One region of the Pseudoalteromonas sp. MMG033 genome, then DNA from elsewhere that is predicted to be linked to it. Evidence: predicted binding sites of a transcription regulator. Region 1 holds the regulator's gene; each other region holds the start of a gene.
The links. Region 1 encodes ArgR, which controls arginine synthesis, uptake and breakdown. Its sites were predicted from a motif close to ANTGAATANNTATTCANT; they were not measured.
Positions count from the first base shown of each region.

Region 2: the regulator ArgR is predicted to act here: its motif matches at 3,599-3,616, upstream of AC2CZC_RS08015 (aspartate aminotransferase family protein).
Region 3: the regulator ArgR is predicted to act here: its motif matches at 3,860-3,877, upstream of gltB (glutamate synthase large subunit).

Region 1 is NZ_CM170070.1:2,622,981-2,630,620, reverse strand. Features, by position in the region: gene AC2CZC_RS11470 (hypothetical protein) at 1-387, shown strand, start outside; gene AC2CZC_RS11465 (5-formyltetrahydrofolate cyclo-ligase) at 387-1,007, shown strand; gene rpiA (ribose-5-phosphate isomerase RpiA) at 1,119-1,772, shown strand; gene serA (phosphoglycerate dehydrogenase) at 1,785-3,014, shown strand; gene mdh (malate dehydrogenase) at 3,141-4,076, opposite strand; gene argR (transcriptional regulator ArgR) at 4,319-4,786, shown strand; gene AC2CZC_RS11440 (Dyp-type peroxidase) at 4,789-5,718, opposite strand; gene AC2CZC_RS11435 (ABC transporter ATP-binding protein) at 5,743-6,774, opposite strand; gene AC2CZC_RS11430 (ABC transporter permease) at 6,774-7,640, opposite strand, start outside.
Region 2 is NZ_CM170070.1:1,818,025-1,825,664, forward strand. Features, by position in the region: gene AC2CZC_RS07985 (class I SAM-dependent methyltransferase) at 1-113, shown strand, start outside; gene yihI (Der GTPase-activating protein YihI) at 140-718, shown strand; gene AC2CZC_RS07995 (DUF2489 domain-containing protein) at 715-1,230, shown strand; gene AC2CZC_RS08000 (hypothetical protein) at 1,276-1,431, opposite strand; gene AC2CZC_RS08005 (anthranilate synthase component II) at 1,701-2,282, shown strand; gene AC2CZC_RS08010 (HDOD domain-containing protein) at 2,328-3,503, shown strand; gene AC2CZC_RS08015 (aspartate aminotransferase family protein) at 3,827-5,038, shown strand; gene astA (arginine N-succinyltransferase) at 5,124-6,152, shown strand; gene astD (succinylglutamate-semialdehyde dehydrogenase) at 6,166-7,638, shown strand.
Region 3 is NZ_CM170070.1:2,823,333-2,830,972, forward strand. Features, by position in the region: gene AC2CZC_RS12395 (YeaH/YhbH family protein) at 1-247, opposite strand, end outside; gene AC2CZC_RS12400 (PrkA family serine protein kinase) at 270-2,192, opposite strand; gene AC2CZC_RS12405 (Fe-Mn family superoxide dismutase) at 2,385-2,966, opposite strand; gene AC2CZC_RS12410 (Grx4 family monothiol glutaredoxin) at 3,202-3,540, shown strand; gene gltB (glutamate synthase large subunit) at 3,977-7,640, shown strand, end outside.

The DNA of each region.
Region 1 (7,640 bases):
AAGTGCTTAAAACAGGCCAAACTCCTAGCAATTTATGGATTCCAAAGCAAAGTGCAAGCCGTACAAAGCAGTATGACAAACGCCCCTCAAGTTAACAATGCTGCAAATGAACGTGTATTTGAAGCGCTTGATTACATCACCAGTAGCCTGATCAGAATCGAAGAAAAGTTAGAAGAACTTGAACAGCGTATCGATGGACAAAACAAAAGTAACGAAGAAAAAGAAGATGACGGCTGGGAAAATGACGAGTTATTCGATGAACTTGACCTAGATGCAGAGCCCAAGCCAAGGTCCAAAAAGCTTTTATATACACTGTTAGCCGTATTATTCATTTTACTTATTGTACTCGGATTTAGTTTGGCTTTCCCTGAAATGGTTCAGTTCTAATGAAAGAAAATTCAAGTTTAAATGTAGAAAAGTCGGAAACACGCAAAAAAATTCGAAGTTCAATAAGAGCGCAAAGAAACAGTCTTGATGAAAATTTTCAAACTTCTGCTGAAATCGACCTTAGTATTAATTTTTTTCAACACGAAAACCCACCTAAAAACGCCGCAATTGGGGTCTACTTACACAACGACGGTGAACTCAGAACTAACCTTTTAATTCAATCACTTTGGGAAAATAATATTCAAGTATACTTGCCCGTGATCCACCCCTTCAGCGGCACCAGTTTACTGTTCCAAAAGTATGAAAAAAACTCAACCATGATTCAAAACCGCTATGCTATCTTAGAACCTAAATTGAATTGTTATGAAATTTGCCCAATTGAGCAACTGGATTACTTGTTGATGCCTTTAGTTGCTTTCGACGAGCACGGTAATCGATTAGGCATGGGTGGCGGCTATTACGACAGAACGTTAGCTAACTACTATTCACAAGGGTGGGAAAAGCCCAAATTGATAGGATTAGCACATGACTGCCAAAAAGTCAGTGAATTGCCAATTGAAGCATGGGATGTACCTTTGCCTGCAATACTAACCCCTACCCAATATTATCAGTGGCGCTAACATAACCCACTGCTAAAAAATCTGCGCTTAAGAGTGTAATTTATTGTCATACAATTCGAGTGTTTAAGCGTATAATCTCAACTTAATTAAAGACAACAAAGTGATTACGTTATGACACAAGATGAAATGAAAAAAGCGGCAGCATGGGCTGCGCTTGAACATGTAAAAGAAAACACCATTGTCGGTGTCGGAACAGGTTCCACTGTCAACCATTTTATCGATGCACTCGGTAGCATCAAAGATGATATTAAAGGTGCGGTTTCGAGTTCAGAAGCATCAACAGAAAAACTAAAAGCACTCGATATTGAAGTCTTTGAGCTTAATGATGTTGCACAATTAGATGTGTATGTTGATGGTGCTGATGAAATTAACGAACATGGACACATGATTAAAGGCGGTGGTGCGGCGTTGACCCGTGAAAAAATCGTTGCCGCGGTTGCTGACAAGTTCGTTTGTATTGTCGATGAGAGTAAACATGTTGACACGCTGGGCAGCTTCCCATTGCCGGTGGAAGTTATACCAATGGCACGTAGCTACGTTGCTAGAGAGCTGTTAAAGCTTGGCGGCGATCCGGTGTATCGCCACGGCGTCGTCACTGACAATGGCAATGTCATTTTAGATGTACATGGATTAAGTATCACGGATCCAAAAGCGCTGGAAGAAAAAATAAACCAAATCGTCGGTGTTGTAACCAATGGGCTATTTGCTCACCGTGGTGCAAATACCGTAATTACAGGGACTCCAAAAGGTCCACAAACTAGGTAATAGGAATGAGTCATGAGTAAGGTATCTTTGTCTAAAGATAAGATTAAAATATTATTGTTAGAAGGCGTGCACCAAAGTGCAGTCGAAACATTAAAGCGTAATGGATACAGTAATATTGAGTATCTCAAGACATCGCTGCCTGAAAATGAGTTGATTGAGCGTATCAAACATGTTCACTTTGTCGGTATACGCTCACGCACCCACCTCACAGAAACAGTCTTAAATGCGGCGGAAAAACTCGTTGCTGTTGGTTGTTTTTGTATTGGTACAAACCAAGTAGATTTAGATGCAGCAAAACGTCGTGGTATTGCCGTATTTAACGCGCCATTCTCAAACACACGTTCGGTTGCAGAATTAGTACTCGGTGAAATCTTGTTACTACTTCGTGGTATTCCGAAGCGAAACGCCATGGCACATCGCGGCCAATGGCTTAAATCTGCTATAGGCTCTTTTGAAGCTCGCGGAAAAACCCTAGGTATCATTGGCTACGGTCACATCGGCACACAGCTTGGCATCATGGCTGAAAATATCGGTATGAAAGTCGAGTTTTATGACATAGAAGACAAGCTCACTCTTGGTAATGCACAGCAGGTGCAAAACCTGACACAGCTGCTGCAACGTGCAGATGTGATCAGCCTACATGTACCAGAAACACCGCAAACTAAAAACCTGATCGGTATGGCTGAAATTGAAGTCATGAAACAGGGTGCGATCCTAATCAATGCATCACGCGGAACCGTTGTAGATATTGACGCCCTTGCAGAAGCGCTACAACATGAAAAACTTGCCGGTGCTGCCATTGATGTTTTCCCGGTTGAACCGAAATCAAATGATGAGGAGTTTGTGTCGCCACTGAGAGAGTTTGACAATGTCATTTTAACGCCGCATGTGGGTGGCTCTACACAAGAAGCACAAGAAAATATCGGTATTGAAGTGGCGGGTAAATTAACCAAGTACTCAGACAATGGCTCCACTGTCACAGCTGTAAACTTCCCTGAAGTATCACTGCCAGAGCTGTCTAACCGCAGCCGTTTATTACACGTGCACGAAAATAGACCGGGTGTGCTTACGCAAATCAACCAAGCGTTTGCTCAACATGGGATTAATATCGCTGCTCAGTATCTGCAAACAGACGATTGCATTGGTTACGTAGTTATTGATGTAGACAGTGACCACTCAGAAGTTGCGTTAAAAGAACTAAGTGCTGTTGAGGGGACGATCAGAGCGCGTATTTTACACTAAATGTGTAATACATGAGTTGACAAAAGAGCCGGCAAACTGCCGGCTTTTTAATGACTGATTAAACAGTTAATCAAAATAAAAAAAGCTGCTTTAGAAGCAGCTTTTTATCAGGGTCATTTCTGGGCATTAAGCCATGAAATCAACACCTTCTTTAATGTCTTTTTCAAGCGTCGCTAACATGTCGTCTTTTGCTTTTTGTTCAAAAGCGCTTAGCTCGCCGTATGGTAATAGCTCTTCAACACCATTTTTACCAAGACGGATAGGCTGTGCAAAGAACTCTGCATCGCCAGTGTTACCTTCAACGTATGCGTACTCAAATACGTTTTCTTCGCCTTGAAGACCTTTAACTAGTGAGAAGCAGAAACGCGCTGCTGCTGCACCCATTGAAAGCGTTGCAGAACCGCCACCCGCTTTTGCTTCAACAACTTCAGTACCCGCGTTTTGGATACGCTTAGTAAGAGAAGCAACTTCCTCATCAGAGAACTCAACACCTTCAACTTGAGAAAGAAGAGGTAGAATAGTTGTTCCAGAGTGACCGCCGATAACAGGTACTTTTACTTCTGATACATCTAGGCCTTTAAGCTCTGCAATGAATGTTTCAGCGCGGATAACATCTAGTGTTGTTACACCGAAAACGCGTGCAGCATCATAAGTGCCTGCTTTTTTGAATACTTCACGTACAATTGGTACAGTGCCGTTTACTGGGTTTGTGATGATACCAACAAACGCCTTAGGGCAGTTTTTAACGATACCTTCAGCCAGAGTTCTAACGATACTCGCGTTCACATTGAACAGATCCGCACGGTCCATGCCAGGCTTACGTGGCATACCAGCTGGGATCAAAACGATGTCTGCGCCTGCAAGTGCAGGATCTAAGTCATCTTTACCGTAACCAGCAACTGACACAGCAGTTGGGATGTGAGAAAGATCTACAGCAACACCTGGAACAACTGGTGCAACATCGTATAGTGCTAGCTCAGAGCCTGCAGGCAAACCGTTTTTAAGCAGAAGAGACAATGCTTGACCGATACCACCAGCGGCACCTAATACAGCAACTTTCATTATAATTCTCCATATATTGAAGGTAGGAATTTTGTGTGCTGTAAAGATAATGAAAAGCGAGGGTAAAGACAAATTTATCCGCGTTATTTTCAAGATTTTTTCGACTATAGTTGTAAACAAGAGACAACTTTGTCGCAATTTGCCTTTACGATATACCATGAAAATTACTCCAGCGTTAAAATTTGGGTAACTGTTGGGATTTGTGTAAAATCGGGCAACCAAAATTAATAGAAGAGATGTATATGCAAGCGCAAGACAAACAAGAAGCCTTAGTTAAAGCCTTTAAAGCACTTTTAAGAGAGGAAAACTTTGGCTCTCAGGGCGAAATCGTTGATGCGCTAAAAGATCAAGGCTTTGACAATATAAGTCAAAGTAAAGTATCAAGAATGCTGAGCAAATTCGGCGCGGTTCGCACCAGAAATGCCAAACAAGAAATGGTTTACTGCCTGCCAGCAGAAATGGGAGTCCCAACAGCAAAAAGCCCACTGAGACAGCTTGTTATCGATATCATGCACAATGAGATGATGATCATTATCAGAACCAGTCCCGGTGCAGCACAGCTGATTGCTCGTCTGCTAGACTCTTTAGGCAGTGCAGATGGTGTATTAGGCACAATTGCAGGTGACGACACTATTTTTATCGCACCCGCAAAAATATCTGAGATTGACGCGACTTTAGACAAAGTAAAAACCTTGTTTGACAACGTTTAGATTTAATCGTCAGTCATTATTTGCGCCATCTCTTTCAAAAACTGTAAGGATGGTGCAAAAAAAGACGCGCCCATATCCGCTTCAGAATAATCTAATAGTGGATCGTAACAATCTTGCCCTGATAGCAAACCGAATCGACTCATTAGTACCGTCTCAAATGCATTCCCGTGAGCCGCACAACTCAGATTAATGCTACCTTGCTCAAACACATCCCCAAACGGCATACTCTGATCCAACAGCAGCACTAGCCCTTGTGCATCTTTAAGCTCTGCACGACTAGCATGACTGAATGCCACTGCCGGCTCAATCAGCTTATTATCTAAGCGCGTACGGCCCATCAGCGCCTCTTGCTCATCAATTGTAAGTTGCTGCCACCTCGCCAAATCAAACTTCACTCGCTGAATATGAATGTAGCTGCCTTGATGATCTAGTCCTTCGGGGTTATCAACTAACGCGACTTTACGCTTAAAGCGACCGTGAGGTGACTCACTGGCGTAAATAAAGCCGTTAAAATTGCGCCCATCCAAAAAGCGAAAACCGCGAACATGCGCAACGAGTTCAACACAGCCTCCCAACATATGTAAGACACTTTGCGCAAATAGATGATTTACATCTTCTCTATCTGAGCGAATGACATAAAGCAAATCAAAAGGCTGACTATGTATTAAGTGATCGGTAGAACGAATATGAGGAAAGCTTTTTAGTTCAGGTGGTATAAATTCAGGATAGATATGAGGCCAATATTGGGCACCAATCGCGACGAAGCTGCTAAGCATAGATTCAGAGAATCTATCACTTAATTCATCTTGCAGTCGCCCAGCTTGCGCTAGTGCTTCTCGCACAGCTTCATCCTGCCCTTCAAGCACATTGAAGAATAAATGTAAGCCATGCAAGTTTGCCTCTGCACAGATCCCCGATTGCGGCTGGGCCATACCTTTTCCTTATCGTTTATCGCTCTAAGAAAAGAAATTTACCGCATGGGGCTTAATTTTTAAAGAGATAGGTTTAGACAAATCTAACGGTTTGTCAGCAGGTTTTGCTATTTCTAGCTGTTGACCCTGTAATTCTATGGCATACAAATACTCAGTACCCACAAACCTCTCTTGATTCACTTGGATCGCACCATGGTCGGTATTATAAAGTTCAATGTGGCTCGGCCTGACAAATATTTTCCCCTTGTCTTGTCCGTCATTTTGCTGAGTTAATGAGTTCACTTGCCCAAATTGAGTGCTAAATGCCCCATTACCAGCATGTGTTGCATCTAAATAAATCCCTTGGCCTAAAAACTCTGCAACCACTTGGTTTTTTGGCTGATGGAACAATTCGGTTGGGCACCCTAATTGTGCTATTTGGCCTTTGTGCATAATGGCAAGTCGATCTGAAAAAGCGAAGGCTTCATCTTTTGAGTGACTGACAAAAATCGCAGATACTTTTTGATCTTTGATAATACTGCGTATGTCACTGATAAGTTGAAAGCGAACTTGCGCGTCTATATTTGAGAAAGGCTCATCTAACAGTAACAAGCTCGGGCGATAAGCCAGCGCTCTTGCAATAGCGACCCTTTGCTGCTGACCACCAGACAACTCATGCGGGAAGCGCGCGGCATAAGCACCTAAATGCACCAGCTCTAACATTTCAGATACACGAGATTGCTTTTCAGCGCGGCTTAACTTTCCTAGCCCAAATGCAACATTTTGCGCTACCGTCAAATGCGGAAATAAAGCATAGTCTTGAAACATCATACCGACATTTCGATGTTGCGGCGCGACAAATATGTTTTCACCGTTGACTTGGTTCTGGCCAATTTTAATACTGCCTTGTTGCGGCCTGATAAGTCCGGCAATGGCTTTAAGTGTGGTCGTCTTTCCACATCCGCTGGCGCCTAACAAGCAGACGATTTCATTTTCCTTTACCTGCAAATCAAGGTTGTCGATCACAGCATGACCGTCATAACTGTATTGCAAAGATTCTATAGCAAGACTGTACATTATGTTTGCTGCTCCATTGAGCGGTTAACCAAATAAAGCGGGATTAACCCAACCAGTACGATAAACAAGGCAGATATTGATGCTAACTCTAACTGTTCATCGCTTACAAACTGAAAAACATGGGTTGCGAGTGTTTCAAAATTAAACGGCCTGAGCAGCAGTGCTGCCGGTAGCTCTTTCATACACTCAATAAATACCAATAAACCCGCGGTTAATATACCGCGCTTTAATAGAGGAATATGTACGCGACCCAATGTCTGCAGATTATTTTTGCCCAAAGACGCACTCGCCATATCAATACTTGGGCTGATCCGCACAAAACTCGCTTCTACAGCACCCTGAGCTATGGCGTAAAAGCGCACTACATACGCAAAAACAAGTGCAAAAATGGTACCACTGAGTAACAGCCCGGGTTCAAATCCAGTACCATCCAGCCAGCGGTTTAAATAGTCATCAAATAATGTGAGAGGCAATAACACCGCGATAGCTAAAACGGTACCAGGCAAGGCATACCCCATACTCGCTACCTTCCCCGGAACGCTCTTGGTTTTTTGCTCGCCTATACGCTGATAAAACACCACCAAAATACTAAAGCAAATAGCGATTGCGCTGACATAAAGACTGATTTTTAAACTTTGCCACGCATAATTAAAAAACGCGTCATTCCAAGCCTGATCAAAATAACCAATCGCGTAACTGGTCAATACGCCCACGGGAATAAAAAACGCAACAATCAATATAAGGCTGCAAAAACCTGTCGCCAACCAGCCACTTCTACCGCTCAGTTCATATAGGCTGGTATCATTTACACTACTTTGACGCTCATGTACGACCTTACTTTTACGGCTCATTTTTTCTAGTGACAA
Region 2 (7,640 bases), 800 kb from region 1:
ACCAAACACATATTTCATTTTTTAGTCGCGAAACGTTTGAGTATGTAGCAAAGCAATTTGGCACCAAGCTAGAGTTTATTGGGAATGACGTGATCATTCTAAGTAAACAATAGTCGGTTAAAGTAGATGGTAGAGAAGCATGACTAGAAAGAAGAAATCACGCAAATTAGGTGAAAACGGCACACCGAGATTAAGTAAGGAAAAGCTTCGTGAATTGCGTGCTATGAAAGAGCAACGCACAAAAAAGAATAAAGGGAATAAAGCGGGATCTCGAAATGCCCAAGAAGCCAAGATTGAGGTGAAATCTCAAACTGGAACGCAAACAGATCCGCGTGCAGGCAGTAAGAAGAAAATCGCACTGACGCCTGAAGTGCAAACACCTAAGGCTGAGCCGCAGATGAAACGTCATCTGACGCCACAAGCGACACTCAGCAAGGCGAATGAGCCAGAGCTAACGCTAGAGCAAGAGCTGCAGCAGTTAGAAAATGATGAGCGCTTAATGAAGCTCTTAGAGCGCCATGAACGTGGAGAACTATTGACAGGTAAAGATGCTAAGTTCTTTAATCGCGCGATCGCTCGTCACCAAGAGTTATGCGAAATTCTTGGTATAGATGATGAGTTTGAAGAAGAAGATATGATTGAAGCTGATCCATTAGCTGATTTTGTCAGTAATGATCTGGCGGATGAGTGGTTAGATGATGACGAGGATGAGCGATGAGCACGATTTGGGTGGTCGCATTAGTCGTTGGTGCTTTAATTGTCGCAGGTCTGGCTTTTTATGCAGGTAAATTACTGTGGCAGCTAAAAGTTCAAAAGGACACGATTGCTAAATTGAAAGAAGAGCAGGCGAAGAAGCTGGAAAAATCCAGACAAGAGCGCAATGGCAAATTGGCAGATAGCATAAATTTGATTGCAAAAGCGATGAAGCAAAAGCAGTGTGAGTACTCCGAAGGGTGTTTACGTGTCTGGGTGTTGATCTCTCAGTACAGTTTTGATTCAGAAGTTGCTTTAGAAAAGACCTATCCAGGTGTTTTTGAAATGTATGATGAAGTCAAAGAAATGCCGACGCACGATGCTCGCAAAAAGTATTCAAAAAAGGAAATCTTCAAAATGGATACTCAGCGTTGGCGCGCTGAAGAGCGACTTGAGGCACAAATATTGAGAGATTGCGACAAACTACTAGAAGAGTTTAAAGCTTTACCTGGTAGCGAAAACGTAGTGTTTCAATAATTACACATAACAGCTGGGCTAACTGCGCCCAGCTGAGTTTGGCGCTTATGCTGTTTTGCAAGTATTTTGCTGACCGACTGAGAAATCGGTATCAGGTGATTGGAAAACTGCACCGCCAGCAATTTGTTTGGTTTTTTGTGTATTGATAGCGTGCTCAGTAGATAAATTCTTGATGCGTTTCTTTTTGATTGTGAATTTCATTTTTCTTCCTTATTGTTTTAAAGCTCCTCTATACTATTTTCCTTTTCCTTCAGTTGTCTAGTGTTATATGTAACAGCGTATGTGCAAAGCTCTCTAAGCAGATTTTTTGTCGTTGGAGAGGTTATGCCAGTGACTTTACAAATTGTGTTATCATGCACGGCCAATCGCAGAGCGTGGGCCATTGTTACCATGGTGGCAGTGAAGTAGTACTTTGAATTTGATGTAGTAAGTAAAATGGTGAGTCTTAAAAGTTTAGAGGTAAAGACGGAATGATATTAATGATAGACAACTATGATTCGTTCACGTTTAACCTAGTCCAGTATTTTCAAAAGTTAGATCAAGATGTGCTTGTTAAGCGCAATGACGAAGTGTCTATTGCCCAGATAAAGCAGCTAAACCCGGCACATATCGTGATTTCCCCAGGCCCTTGTAGCCCGAATGAAGCCGGGATATCTTTGCAAGTTGTACAACAGTTAAAAGGACAGTTTCCGATTTTAGGTGTGTGTCTGGGTCATCAAACTATTGCACAAGCAATGGGAGCTGGAGTGCACAAGGCAAAGTCTGTAATGCACGGTAAAGTGTCACAGATCCACCACTCAGATCACGGGATGTTTAAGGGGCTACCACGTCAGTTTAATGTCTGTCGATATCACTCTTTGGCCGTGGATGCAGAGACGTTACCAAACAATTTAGAGATTACTGCTTGGACGCAAAGCGACTCTAATGAACTAGATGAAATAATGGGCTTGTGTCATACTGACCTCGCATTGGAAGGCGTGCAATTTCACCCTGAAGCAATCTTAACCGAGTATGGCTTAAGACTACTTGATAACTTTATTGCTCGCTTCTAACCTTTAAAGAGCTTTCTTTTAATATACCGAAAAAGATTATAATTGATGACACAAAATATTAGGCAGTCGCACATTGCTCAAGCCATCGCTCAGCGTGCACATGACGTTCTAATTAGCCATAACTTTGCACAGCAGCAGATAGGTTATATCCATACATTTGACATGAACTTTGGGGAATCTATCCCCCAACGTACTATGCTCGAAGTTGAGTTGGCAGCGGCTGCTAAACGTCAAGAAAAAAGCACCAGTCATCATAAATATATCGCTAAGGCGAGTAACCACCTGCATCAAGTGATTGAAAGTGGTATAGAAACTCAATTAAGTGACCTAGACTCGATTTATGCTGATGTGGTTGGCATACAAGATGCCGTGCCAACCGTTTTAGATATTTTAGCCGTTAAATCTGCCTCAGTAGGGCGTTTGGAGCCATTAGTTAATGACTTATCATGGCTTGGTCGGGACTTGGTTTCTCTGGTGAACTTACCTCAGTACCGCAAAGTAAACAGTAAAGGGACGTCTGTAAAAGTGGATACGCCAGCATTGGCGCTGCGTTATCTCGGTCTGGAAAATTTACAGATGGTGATCCCAACATTTGCCGTACGTCATTGGATGCCACATTCAACGGAGCCGTTTCCACTCCTAAAAAGAAAGCTCAGAGATGTGAGTATGGCCAGTGCCATAGCAGCAAAAGCATTGGCACCTCTATATGACGTCAAAGAGCAACATGCTTTTACGCTGGGTATGTTACTTGATTTGGGTAAAATTGCCCTGACACGTTTATATTTGCGAACTTATGAGCGTGTTTGGCAAGGGAAAGTTAAAATTGCCAGAGATAAAAGCCAAAAAGACTTACATACTGCGTTGTTAGAGTTAGGGCCAGATCCGCTATTTTTACGTAACTTGTTACTTGAGCATGCACCAGTGGTTTCCCAGCGCCTCATCGAGCAGATGTCATTTAAGTACTTGCCATTTAATGCCGCTATGTCGGAATTCGCGCAAAGTTATCTGCCAAATGTGAATAATAACCCAGCCGAGTTACTACCATTAACACAGGTACTGAAAAAAGCGTATGGCTATGCACAATATCAGCTTTTAAAAGACAGTCATTTAATTGAGCAGGATGAGGCTAAAGATTGGTTTACCTATCTGGGTCTAACCGCTCAAGAAGAAAAATTGTTGGCCAAAACATCATTACAAAGCCTCCAACTGACAATTTTGTAAAAAAACTGGAAATTTTTTCACGCTTATTCATTCATTCGCCCCATTGCCAAGGATCGACTAAAATCCTTGTATGATGGGGGCGTATCCAATCACGACGTTAATAGTTATTCACTGTTCTTGAAAGAATATATTAAAGCCTTGAATATCAAGGGTTACAGGAGTGTTTTATATGAGACATTCCGGTATTTTTTTGGAATAATGTGCGTATGAAATTTGCGCCGATTTGGGTAATTTCGGATCTTTTACAGTGTTGCTGAAGGTAATTCTTTGTAATTCCGATCGCCCATGTGTCAGTGCTGAACTCGCTAAAATGAGGATTTAAAATGACTATTAATCGTGAATTATTCGATCAAGTAATGGTACCTAACTATTCACCTTCTGCTGTTATCCCTGTAAAAGGTGAAGGTTCTCGCGTTTGGGACCAAGAAGGTCGTGAATACATCGATTTCGCAGGTGGTATCGCTGTAAACTGTTTGGGTCATTGTCACCCTGCGCTTGTTGCTGCATTAAAAGAGCAAGGCGAAAAAATCTGGCACTTATCAAATGTCATGACCAATGAACCAGCACTTAGATTGGCTAAAAAACTCACTGATGCAACATTTGCAGATAAAGTTTACTTTGCAAACTCTGGTGCAGAAGCGAATGAAGCGGCACTTAAACTTGCTCGTCGTTGGGCACTAGATAAGTTTGGCGCTGAAAAATCACAAATTATTGCATTTAACAAAGGTTTCCATGGCCGTACTTTCTTTACGGTTACTGTAGGTGGTCAAGCTGCATACTCTGATGGCTTTGGTCCAAAGCCAGGCGATGTTGTTCACTGTGACTATAATGACCTAGCTGCATTCGAAGCGCTTATCTCTGACAAGACCTGTGCTGTAATGATGGAACCTTTACAAGGTGAAGGTGGTATCGTTTCACCTGAGAATGAATTTGCTAAGGGCGTTCGTGAGTTGTGTGACAAGCACAATGCACTGCTTATTTTTGATGAAGTGCAAACGGGTGTTGGTCGTACAGGTGAGCTATATGCATACCAAGGTCTAGGTGTGACACCTGACATCTTAACGACAGCAAAAGCGCTTGGTGGCGGTTTCCCTATCGGTGGCATGATCACGACAACTGAAATTGCACAGCACCTTAAAATTGGTACTCATGGTTCAACATACGGTGGTAACCCACTGGCTTGTGCTGTTGCAGAAGCGGCATTCGATACAGTTAATACACCTGAAGTATTAAATGGCGTAAAAGAAAAAGAAGCGCTTTTCCGTGAGTTACTAACTGCAATCAATGACAAGTACAACGTATTCTCTGAAATTCGTGGTAAAGGCTTATTGATCGGTGGTGTTGTCACTGAGCAATACGCTGGTAAAGCAAAAGAGTTCTTAACTGAAGGTGTTAAAGAAGGCGTTATGTCACTGGTTGCTGGTGCTAACGTAGTGCGCTTTACACCATCGCTTGTTATTACTGATGCGGACATCCGCGAAGGTATGGCACGCTTTGAAAAAGCAGTTGCTCGCGTTGTAGAAAATAACGCATAAGTTGTCGCACAAACCAAGCGATAACCAACGTGACGCTCGATAGAGCGTCACCTGTCTAAAGGTTTACTGAGGAGTAAGCGGGCTCATGATGATCCTTCGCCCAATCCAAAAAAGCGATTATCCAGCGCTTTTGAACATTGCCCAAGAGTCGGGGCATGGTTTTACTTCATTACCTCTAAATGAAGAGTTGTTACAAAACAAAATTGAACGTTCTATGACGTCTTTTGCCAAAGAAACTGATGTGCCTTTTGATGAAGGTTACCTGTTTGTGCTTGAAGACTCAGAGACGGGCGAAGTTGTCGGAACCAGTGCGATTGAAGCAGCAGTGGGATTAGATGACGCGTTTTATCACTATCATTTAAGTAAAGTTATCCATTCTTCTCGCACTTTAAATGTTTACAAAGCAGTGGATATTCTGACGCTGTGTAATGACTATACCGGTGCGACTGAACTATGTACTTTATTCTTAAAAGATAAGTACCGTAAAGGCTTCAATGGCAAGCTTTTATCTAAATCTCGTTTTATGTTTATCAATCAACATAAATCACGCTTTGCAGAAACTGTCATTGCAGAAATGCGTGGTGTATCTGATGAAAATGGCAGCAGCCCATTTTGGAAGTGGTTGGAAGAGCACTTCTTCTCAATGGATTTCCCAACAGCAGATTACTTAACGGGTATTGGCCAGAAAGTATTTATTGCAGAGCTGATGCCAAAATACCCGATCTATGTAAACTTGCTAAGTGAAGAAGCGCAGGCTGTGGTTGGTGAAGTACATGACAATACACGCCCTGCTATCGAATTGCTGAAAAGCGAAGGCTTCACGTTTAACGGGTATGTTGATATTTTTGATGCGGGTCCAACGGTAGAGGCGAAAGTCGATAATATTCGTACTATTCGTGCAACGCAGTTCTTTAAGGTGCGTGTTGCTGAAAATGTACCAGCGCAGACAAATGGTTCCCCAGTGCTTATTGCTAATGATAAACTAGCAGGCTATCGTGCTACGGCAGTTGAGCTTGATGTGCCGCAAAGTGGTGAAGAAATCACCATTTCGGCTGAATTGGCAAATGCGCTTCAGGTGACTGAAGGCGACACTGTAAGCATCGCAACTCTTTAATTGGGAAAGAATTATGACAACACATGCAGCACAATTTATCAATGGTAAATGGTCAGCGGGTGAAGGTGCAGAGTTTGCATCTGTAAACCCAGCAAACAATGAACAGATCTGGTCAGCAAACGCAGCAACTGCTGACCAGGTTGATAGTGCAGTAAAATCAGCACGCGAAGCTTATTACCTGTGGAGCGACTTGAGCGTTGAAGCACGTTTAGATGTCGTTAAACGTTTTGCTGAGGTTTTGAAAGAGCACAGCGAAGAGCTTGCAATCGCAATTGCCAAAGAAACAGGTAAGCCACTTTGGGAAACGCGTACTGAAGCAGGTGCAATGGTTGGTAAGATTGCCATTTCAGAAAAAGCTTATAATGAGCGTACCGGTGTAGTAGAAAATGCAATGCCTGTAGGTCGTGCTGTTATTCGCCATAAAGCACATGGGGTTGTTGCGGTATTTGGCCCTTATAACTTCCCTGGCCACTTGCCTAATGGTCACATTGTACCTGCGCTTATTGCTGGTAACACTGTGGTATTTAAGCCGTCTGAATTAACGCCATATGTCGCTGAGCTGACATTAAAGCTTTGGGAAAAAGCAGGCCTACCAGCTGGTGTTATTAACCTAGTACAAGGTGAAGTGGATACAGGTAAAGCACTTGCATCACACAGAGGTATCGATGGTCTATTCTTTACGGGTTCATCTCGCACAGGTCACTTCCTGCATGAGCAATTTGCCGGCCAACCTGGCAAAATCTTAGCGCTTGAGATGGGTGGTAATAACCCATTAATCGTTACAGACGTGACAGACACTAAAGCCGTTGTGCACGATATTATCCAGTCTGCATTTATCTCAAGCGGTCAGCGCTGTACCTGTGCACGTAAACTGTTTTTGCCTCACGGTGAGCAGGGCGATGCAATTCTAGCGCAGCTATTACGTGCAACGAAAGCGATTAAGATTGGTAACTTTGACGATGCTGATCAGCCTTTCATGGGCTCTATGATTTCTGAAGCGGCGGCGGCTGGTATGGTTGCAGCACAGCAGCAACTTATCGACCTTGGCGCAGAAAGCTTACTTGAGCTGACGCATACAGCGGGTACTGGCTTTGTTACACCTGGCATCATCGAATGTACTAAGGTTGCTGACTTCCCTGATGATGAACACTTCGGTCCGCTACTGAAAGTATTCCGTTACACTGACTTTGACGCGGCTATTGAGCTTGCGAATGATACCAGCTTTGGTTTATCAGCAGGTCTATTAAGTGACAATGAAGCAGATTATGACCATTTCTTACGTCGTATTCGTGCGGGTATTGTTAACTGGAACCGCCCAATCACGGGTGCATCAAGTGCCGCACCATTTGGTGGTATTGGCGCATCTGGTAATCACAGAGCAAGTGCATATTATGCAGCAGATTACTGTGCATACCCAGTTGCTTCTGTTGAACTTGAAAAAGTTACATTACCAGGAAGCTTGAGTCCAGGCCTATCATTAGATTAAAA
Region 3 (7,640 bases), 200 kb from region 1:
TAAACTGATCGTTACCAGGGTGTATATGCTCACGGTTTCCACCTTTACCTTGATGGAACACAGGTTCACTAATATCACGTTGCGGTATCGATATACTCTCGCCGCTACTAATATCCGTCACACTGCGTTTATTAATAGCATCTGACACTGCTTCTTTAATTTGCTTTTTATAGCGTCTAATGAAGCGTTGCCTATTTGGCGTACTTTTATTTTTACCGTTCAATCTTCGATCGATGAAATGTGCCATTGACCACCCTCCAATCGTTAGATTACTGTGACTTCCGAACTCTTAAATACCATTCAGAAAGCAAACGTACTTGCTTCTGGGTGTATCCTTTCTCCATCATCCGGTTAACAAAGTCCTCATGCTTTTTCTGATCTTCTGCCGATGTTTTGGCGTTGAAGGAAATAACAGGCAGCAAGTCTTCGGTGTTTGAGAACATTTTCTTCTCAATGACTGTTCTAAGTTTTTCGTAGCTCGTCCACACAGGGTTATCGCCATTATGGTGTGCTCGTGCTCTTAGGACAAAATTGACGATTTCATTTCGGAAGTCTTTCGGGTTTGAAATGCCTGCTGGTTTTTCAATTTTCTCAAGTTCTGCGTTAAGAGCTGCTCTATCGAAAAGTTGACCAGTATCAGGGTCACGATATTCTTGGTCTTGGATCCAAAAGTCTGCATATGTGACATAGCGGTCAAAAATATTTTGGCCATATTCTGAATAAGACTCAAGGTATGCGGTTTGCAATTCTTTCCCAATAAACTCAACGTATTGTGGAATTAAGTAGCCTTTCAGGTGGCTCAAATATCGCTCTTGTACTTCTGCGCTAAATTGTTCTCGTTCAATCTGCTGCTCTAGTACATAGAATAAATGCACTGGGTTGGCAGCGACTTCGGCATGATCAAAGTTAAACACGCGAGATAAAATCTTAAATGCAAAGCGTGTAGAGAGGCCATTCATACCTTCATCAACACCTGCATAGTCACGATATTCTTGATAAGACTTGGCTTTCGGATCGGTATCTTTTAAGCTCTCACCATCGTACACGCGCATTTTGGAGTAAATACTAGAGTTTTCTGGCTCTTTAATGCGTGATAAAGATGAAAACTTAGCCAGTGTTTCTAACGTGCCTGGGGCGCACTGAGCCTCTTTAAGTTCACTGTTTTCAAGCAGCTTTTTATAAATCTTAACTTCTTCAGACACTCTCAGGCAATAAGGTACTTTTACGATAAATACCCTGTCCAAAAATGCTTCATTGTTTTTGTTGTTTTTAAAGGTCTGCCACTCAGATTCGTTAGAGTGCGCGAGAATGATGCCATTAAATGGTAATGCGGATATGCCCTCAGTACCGTTGTAGTTACCTTCTTGTGTTGCAGTTAATAGTGGGTGCAGCACTTTAATAGGTGCTTTGAACATCTCAACAAATTCCATTAGGCCTTGGTTTGCTAAACATAGCGCCCCAGAATAGGCATAAGCATCTGGATCATTTTGGGCAAAATGTTCAAGTTTACGGATGTCCACTTTACCTACCAGTGCAGAAATATCCTGATTATTTTCATCACCTGGCTCTGTTTTGGCAATCGCAACTTGGTCAAGAATTGAAGGGTAGCGTTTGACAACTTTGAACTTACTGATGTCTCCGTTGTATTCGTGTAACCGCTTGGTAGCCCAGGGAGACATAACCGTTTTAAGATAACGTTTCGAAATGCCGTATTCTTTTTCTAGTAACTCACCATCCTCTTGAGGGTTGAACAAACTCAAGGGGTGATCGTTAACAGGTGAGTCTTTAATTGCGTAAACAGGCACCTGTTGCATTAGATACTTTAGCTTTTCAGCGATAGATGATTTACCACCGCCTACGGGGCCGAGCAAATACAACACTTGTTTGCACTCTTCTAAACCTTGAGCGGCGTGTTTTAGGTATGAAACGATTTGTTCAATGGCATCCTCCATGCCATAAAATTCGTTAAAAGCAGGATAACGTGCTATTACACGGTTTGAAAATAGTCGACTAAGTCTTGCATCTGTTGATGTGTCGATCATTTCTGGCTCACCGATCGCCATGAGCAACCGTTCAGGCGCACTGGCGTAAGCAGCCTTATCCTCTTTACAGATTTCAAGAAATTCAGCAATTGTGAATTCTTCTTCTTTTGCTGCTTCGTATCGGGATTGGTAATGCTCAAATATTGTCATATCAAACTCCAATAACCTGTTAAATAAAATGCGTGGGCTAAAATGCTAGGCGTACTTAAAGCTTAGTCAGGTTCTTGGATATTTGCTTAAAAAATATGAGAATTTAATGTGATAGAGGTTTTTGATGAGGGGCAAAAAAGGCGCTTACGCGCCTTGTTTATTGCTTAAATTGGTACAGTTATACTGTTGTAATTAAGCTAGATTTTGGTTAGCAAAATCCCAGTTTACAAGCGACCAGAAACCTTTCAAGTACTCAGGGCGAACATTGCGGTAATCGATATAGTAAGCATGCTCCCAAAGGTCAACAGTAATAAGTGGTGTTACACCATCTTGTGTCAACGGAGTTTCGGCATTTGATGTATTAATGATGTCCAAAGAACCGTCAGCTAGTTGAACTAACCAAGTCCAGCTTGAGCCGAAGTTATTTACTGCTTTGTCGTTGAAAGCGTCTTGGAATGCCGCAAATGAGCCCCATTTTGCGTCAATCAGTTCTGCTACTTTACCTTTAGCTTCACCACCACCATTTGGTGCAAGGCTGTGCCAGTAGAAAGTGTGGTTCCAGATTTGTGCTGCATTATTAAAAACGCCGCCTTCAGAGCTAACAATAACTTCTTCTAGAGTTTTGTTTGCAAAGTCAGTACCTTCTACTAGGCCATTCAGTTTAACAACGTATGTGTTGTGGTGTTTGCCATGGTGGAATTCTAAAGTTTCTTTAGAAATATGTGGCTCTAATGCATCGATAGCATAAGGAAGTGACGGTAGTTCAAAAGCCATTTTAATCTCCATTTTTATGTTGGATACTCTAAACAGTTAAAAAAGATGCCATTGCTAGGGCACTTTTAAGTACGTTTTAGTGCTATATAGTGATACTATAATTCCTGAGTATTTTACTCAAGTTTTGGTAAACAGCAATGCCCGAGGCCAAGACTTGTAGTGTGAATTTTTCGTATGCGTTAATTTTGAGCAAAATGTTGCATGCGAACAGCTAATATCGTCATTTGAGGTATATATGGAAACCATTGATAAGATCAAACAGCAAATTGCAGAAAACCCAATTCTTCTATATATGAAGGGATCTCCTAAGTTACCTAACTGTGGTTTTTCTTCTCAAGCTTCACAGGCGTTGATGGCATGTGGAGAGCAATTTGCGTATGTAGATATCCTTTTAAACCCAGATATCCGTGCAGAGTTACCACATTACGCAAACTGGCCAACATTCCCACAGCTTTGGGTAGAAGGCGAGTTAATCGGTGGCTGTGACATCATCATTGAAATGTTCCAAAAAGGCGAACTTCAACCACTGATCACTGAGACAGCTGCTAAGTATAAAGAAGAAGCCGCAGAGTAATCAGCCGCTATATACTGAAAAGCCCGAATTTATTTCGGGCTTTTTTGTGTCCGTAGTATTTACTTTCCAATCTCTAAACTCATTCAACCCGTGTTTACCTCCCTATACGTTGAAGAAATGTCAAATATTGCTTTAGTGAATATTTATTCATTGGTGTATTTCTTTACGTTTACGTAAACTGCCCTTTTCTCCTTTCTTTAAATCAAAAGTTTAACATTTGATACCGGTGTCAATTCTTTTTAAGGAACTAAAAAAGCCTGTTTAGTGCATTATATTAAATTTTGGTTACGTTATAGATTCGTTGAAAAATATTCAATATAGTGAATATTTATTCGATATCTTGTTGACTCACTTTGATTTCGGCGCTAATTTTGAATATCTGCCAGTAAATCGTCGAAGTCATTCAAGCTGGCAGGTGTAGCAAGGGGAGGGGTCTATGTTATACGACTCGGCATTAGAAAAAGATAACTGCGGGTTTGGTCTGATTGCACATACACAAGGCCAAGCAAGCCATAAATTAATACGTACAGCGATCACGGGTCTTGATCGTATGCAGCATCGAGGTGGGATAGCTGCAGATGGTAAAACAGGTGATGGCTGCGGTTTACTGTTGCAAAAGCCAGATAGTTTTTTTCGTGCTATAGCAGCGGAAAATGAATGGCGATTAGGCAAAAACTATGCAGTTGGTATGGTTTTCCTAAACGCTGATGATGCATTGGCGCAGTCTGCTAAACGTATTATTAATGAAGAATTAGAAAAAGAAACGCTAAGTATAGTTGGCTGGCGAGTGGTGCCTACTCAACCTAATATGTTGGGACCCATTGCTAAGTCACAATTACCACAATTTGAACAAGTGTTTGTCAGTGCGCCTGAAGGCTGGCGACCAAAGGACTTAGAACGCCGTTTGTATGTCGCAAGAAGGCGAATTGAAAAGCGCATCACATCGGATGAACAGTTTTACATTGCTAGTCTTTCTGGCCTTGTCACTGTGTATAAAGGGCTGATGATGCCCGCGGATTTACCAAACTTCTATTTAGATTTGGCAGATCTACGCATGACCAGCGCCATTTGTGTTTTTCACCAACGATTTTCAACAAATACTCAGCCTAAGTGGCCACTAGCACAACCATTTCGTTATTTGGCACACAATGGTGAGATTAACACCATCATGGGGAACCGGCAGTGGGCACGTGCTCGCGCGTATAAATTCTCATCGCCTCTTTTACCAGATCTGCAACTGGCTGCGCCCTTTGTCAATGAAGCCGGTTCTGATTCATCCAGCTTAGATAATATTTTAGAGCTATTTTTAGCGGGTGGAATGGATATTTTTCGGGCTATGCGTATGTTAGTGCCGCCTGCTTGGCAAAAAAACCGCGCCATGGATGATGACCTTCGTGCATTTTATGATTTTAATTCAATGCACATGGAGCCTTGGGATGGACCTGCGGGTATCGTGATGTCAGATGGCCGCTTCGCTGCATGTAATCTTGACAGAAATGGTTTACGTCCTGCGCGCTATGTGGTTACACAAGATGGTTTTATCACAGTCGCTTCAGAGATTGGGATCTGGGACTATGAAGCTGATGAGGTGGTTGAAAAAGGTCGAGTAGGGCCTGGTGAACTGCTGGTTGTTGATACGCTTCATGGTAAAATTTGGCAATCTTCAGAAATTGATCAAGATCTTAAAGCAAGACATCCATATAGAGCTTGGCTTGAACAAAATGTACAGCGCTTAACACCATTTGAGGAGCTCGATGAGAAAGATGCAGGGCAAAGAGACTTTTCTGAGGAAACATTACTGACCTATCAAAAGCAATTTGGTTATAGTAATGAAGAAGTTGAGCAGGTGATAAGCGTCATGGGCGCGAATGGCCAAGAGGCTACTGGTTCAATGGGAGATGACACGCCATTTGCTGTGCTCTCGCAAGGGACTCGCTCAATTTATGACTATTTTAGACAAAAATTCGCGCAAGTAACTAACCCGCCAATAGATCCATTACGTGAAAATCACGTGATGTCATTGGCAACATGCATAGGTCGTGAGCAAAACGTATTTAATGAGACCACAGGTCACGCGAAGCGATTGCAGTTTGATTCACCCATCTTGACGTATTCAGATATCAAGCAACTCACTGAAGCAGATGACGCTCACTATCAAGTTGGCAAAGTAAATCTTAATTATGCACCAGACGAAGGCTTGCAAAATGCCATTGTGCGAGTGTGTGATGAGGCTCAGCAAAAAGCCGTCAGTGGCTGTGTGATGATTGTGGTGAGCGACAGAGATATTACTAGAGGCCAGTTGCCAATACCGGCGGCCATGGCGGTAGGTGCCATTCAACAGCGTTTAGTGAATGAAAACCTACGCTGTGACTCTAATATTATTGTGGAGACGGGCAGTGCGCGAGATCCGCATCAATTTGCTGTACTACTCGGTTTTGGTGCGACAGCAATTTACCCTTACTTGGCCTACGAAACGCTCGTTTCTCTATGTGACAAAGGTGTGATTAAAAAATCATATCGAGATGTGACACTTGCTTATCGCAACGCCATAAACAAAGGCCTGTATAAGATCATGTCGAAAATGGGCATTAGCACCATTGCGTCATATCGTTGCTCTATGTTGTTTGAAGCAGTGGGTCTTGCTGATGATGTTGTCGATCTTTGCTTTAAAGGCGTGGTGAGCCGTATAAAAGGCGCAGACTTTAGTGATTTTGAAGCTGAGAGCAAGCTATTAAACCAATTGGCGTTTAGTAAACGTAAGCTATTAAGTCACGGTGGATTACTTAAATTCGTCCACGGTGGCGAATATCATGCTTACAATCCTGACGTCGTGCAATCATTACAAGTAGCTGTTAAGTCGGGTAAATACGAAGACTATTTAAAGTACGCAGATATTGTTAATAATCGTCCAGTCACTAATTTAAGAGATTTATTGAAATTAAAACCAGCACATAACGCGGTTTCAATTGAAGATGTGGAGCCCGCAGAGGCTTTGTATAAGCGGTTTGACTCTGCAGCGATGAGTATTGGCGCACTTTCTCCAGAAGCGCATGAAGCGCTGGCAATAGCGATGAACCGTTTAGGTGGTTTTTCAAACTCAGGGGAAGGTGGCGAGGATAAGCTGCGATTTGGTAATGAGAAAAACTCTCGCATCAAACAAGTTGCCTCAGGTCGATTTGGCGTTACCCCCCACTATTTGCAAAGTGCTGATGTGATCCAGATAAAAGTCGCGCAGGGTGCAAAACCAGGTGAGGGTGGCCAATTACCGGGTGAAAAAGTCACGCCATATATAGCAAAACTCAGGTACTCAGTACCGGGTGTTACTTTGATTTCACCTCCTCCTCATCATGATATTTATTCCATCGAAGATTTAGCACAGCTTATTTTTGATTTGAAGCAGGTCAATCCTAAGGCGATGATCTCGGTGAAGTTAGTATCAGAACCTGGTGTCGGCACTATCGCAACAGGTGTAGCTAAAGCGTATGCTGATCTGATCACCATCGCAGGCTATGACGGTGGTACGGGTGCTAGCCCCCTAACATCAGTTAAATATGCGGGTTGTCCGTGGGAGCTGGGCCTTGCAGAAACGCAGCAAGCACTGGTTGAAAACGGTCTACGTCACAGGATCCGTTTGCAAACTGACGGGGGGTTAAAAACGGGCTTAGACATCATCAAAGCGGCTATTTTAGGTGCAGAGAGTTTTGGTTTTGGAACTGGCCCTATGGTCGCACTTGGTTGTAAGTACTTACGTATCTGTCACTTAAATAATTGTGCCACAGGTGTCGCAACACAAGATGATACGTTGCGTCAGCGTCATTATCATGGCTTACCAGAGATGGCGATGAATTACTTCAAGTTTATTGCACAGGAAGCGCGAGAATTAATGGCTACCTTAGGTGTGACTAAACTGACGGACTTAATTGGTCGCACTGATTTACTGGAAGCACTTGAAGGCAAGACGAGTAAGCAGCAAAAGCTGGATTTATCGCCAATTTTGGCCAAGCCGAATAACCCAAGTAAGCAAACCTTGTACTGTAGTGCAGAAAATACCTCGCACTATCGAGGTGAGTTGAATGAATCTTTGCTCAATAAGGCACAGC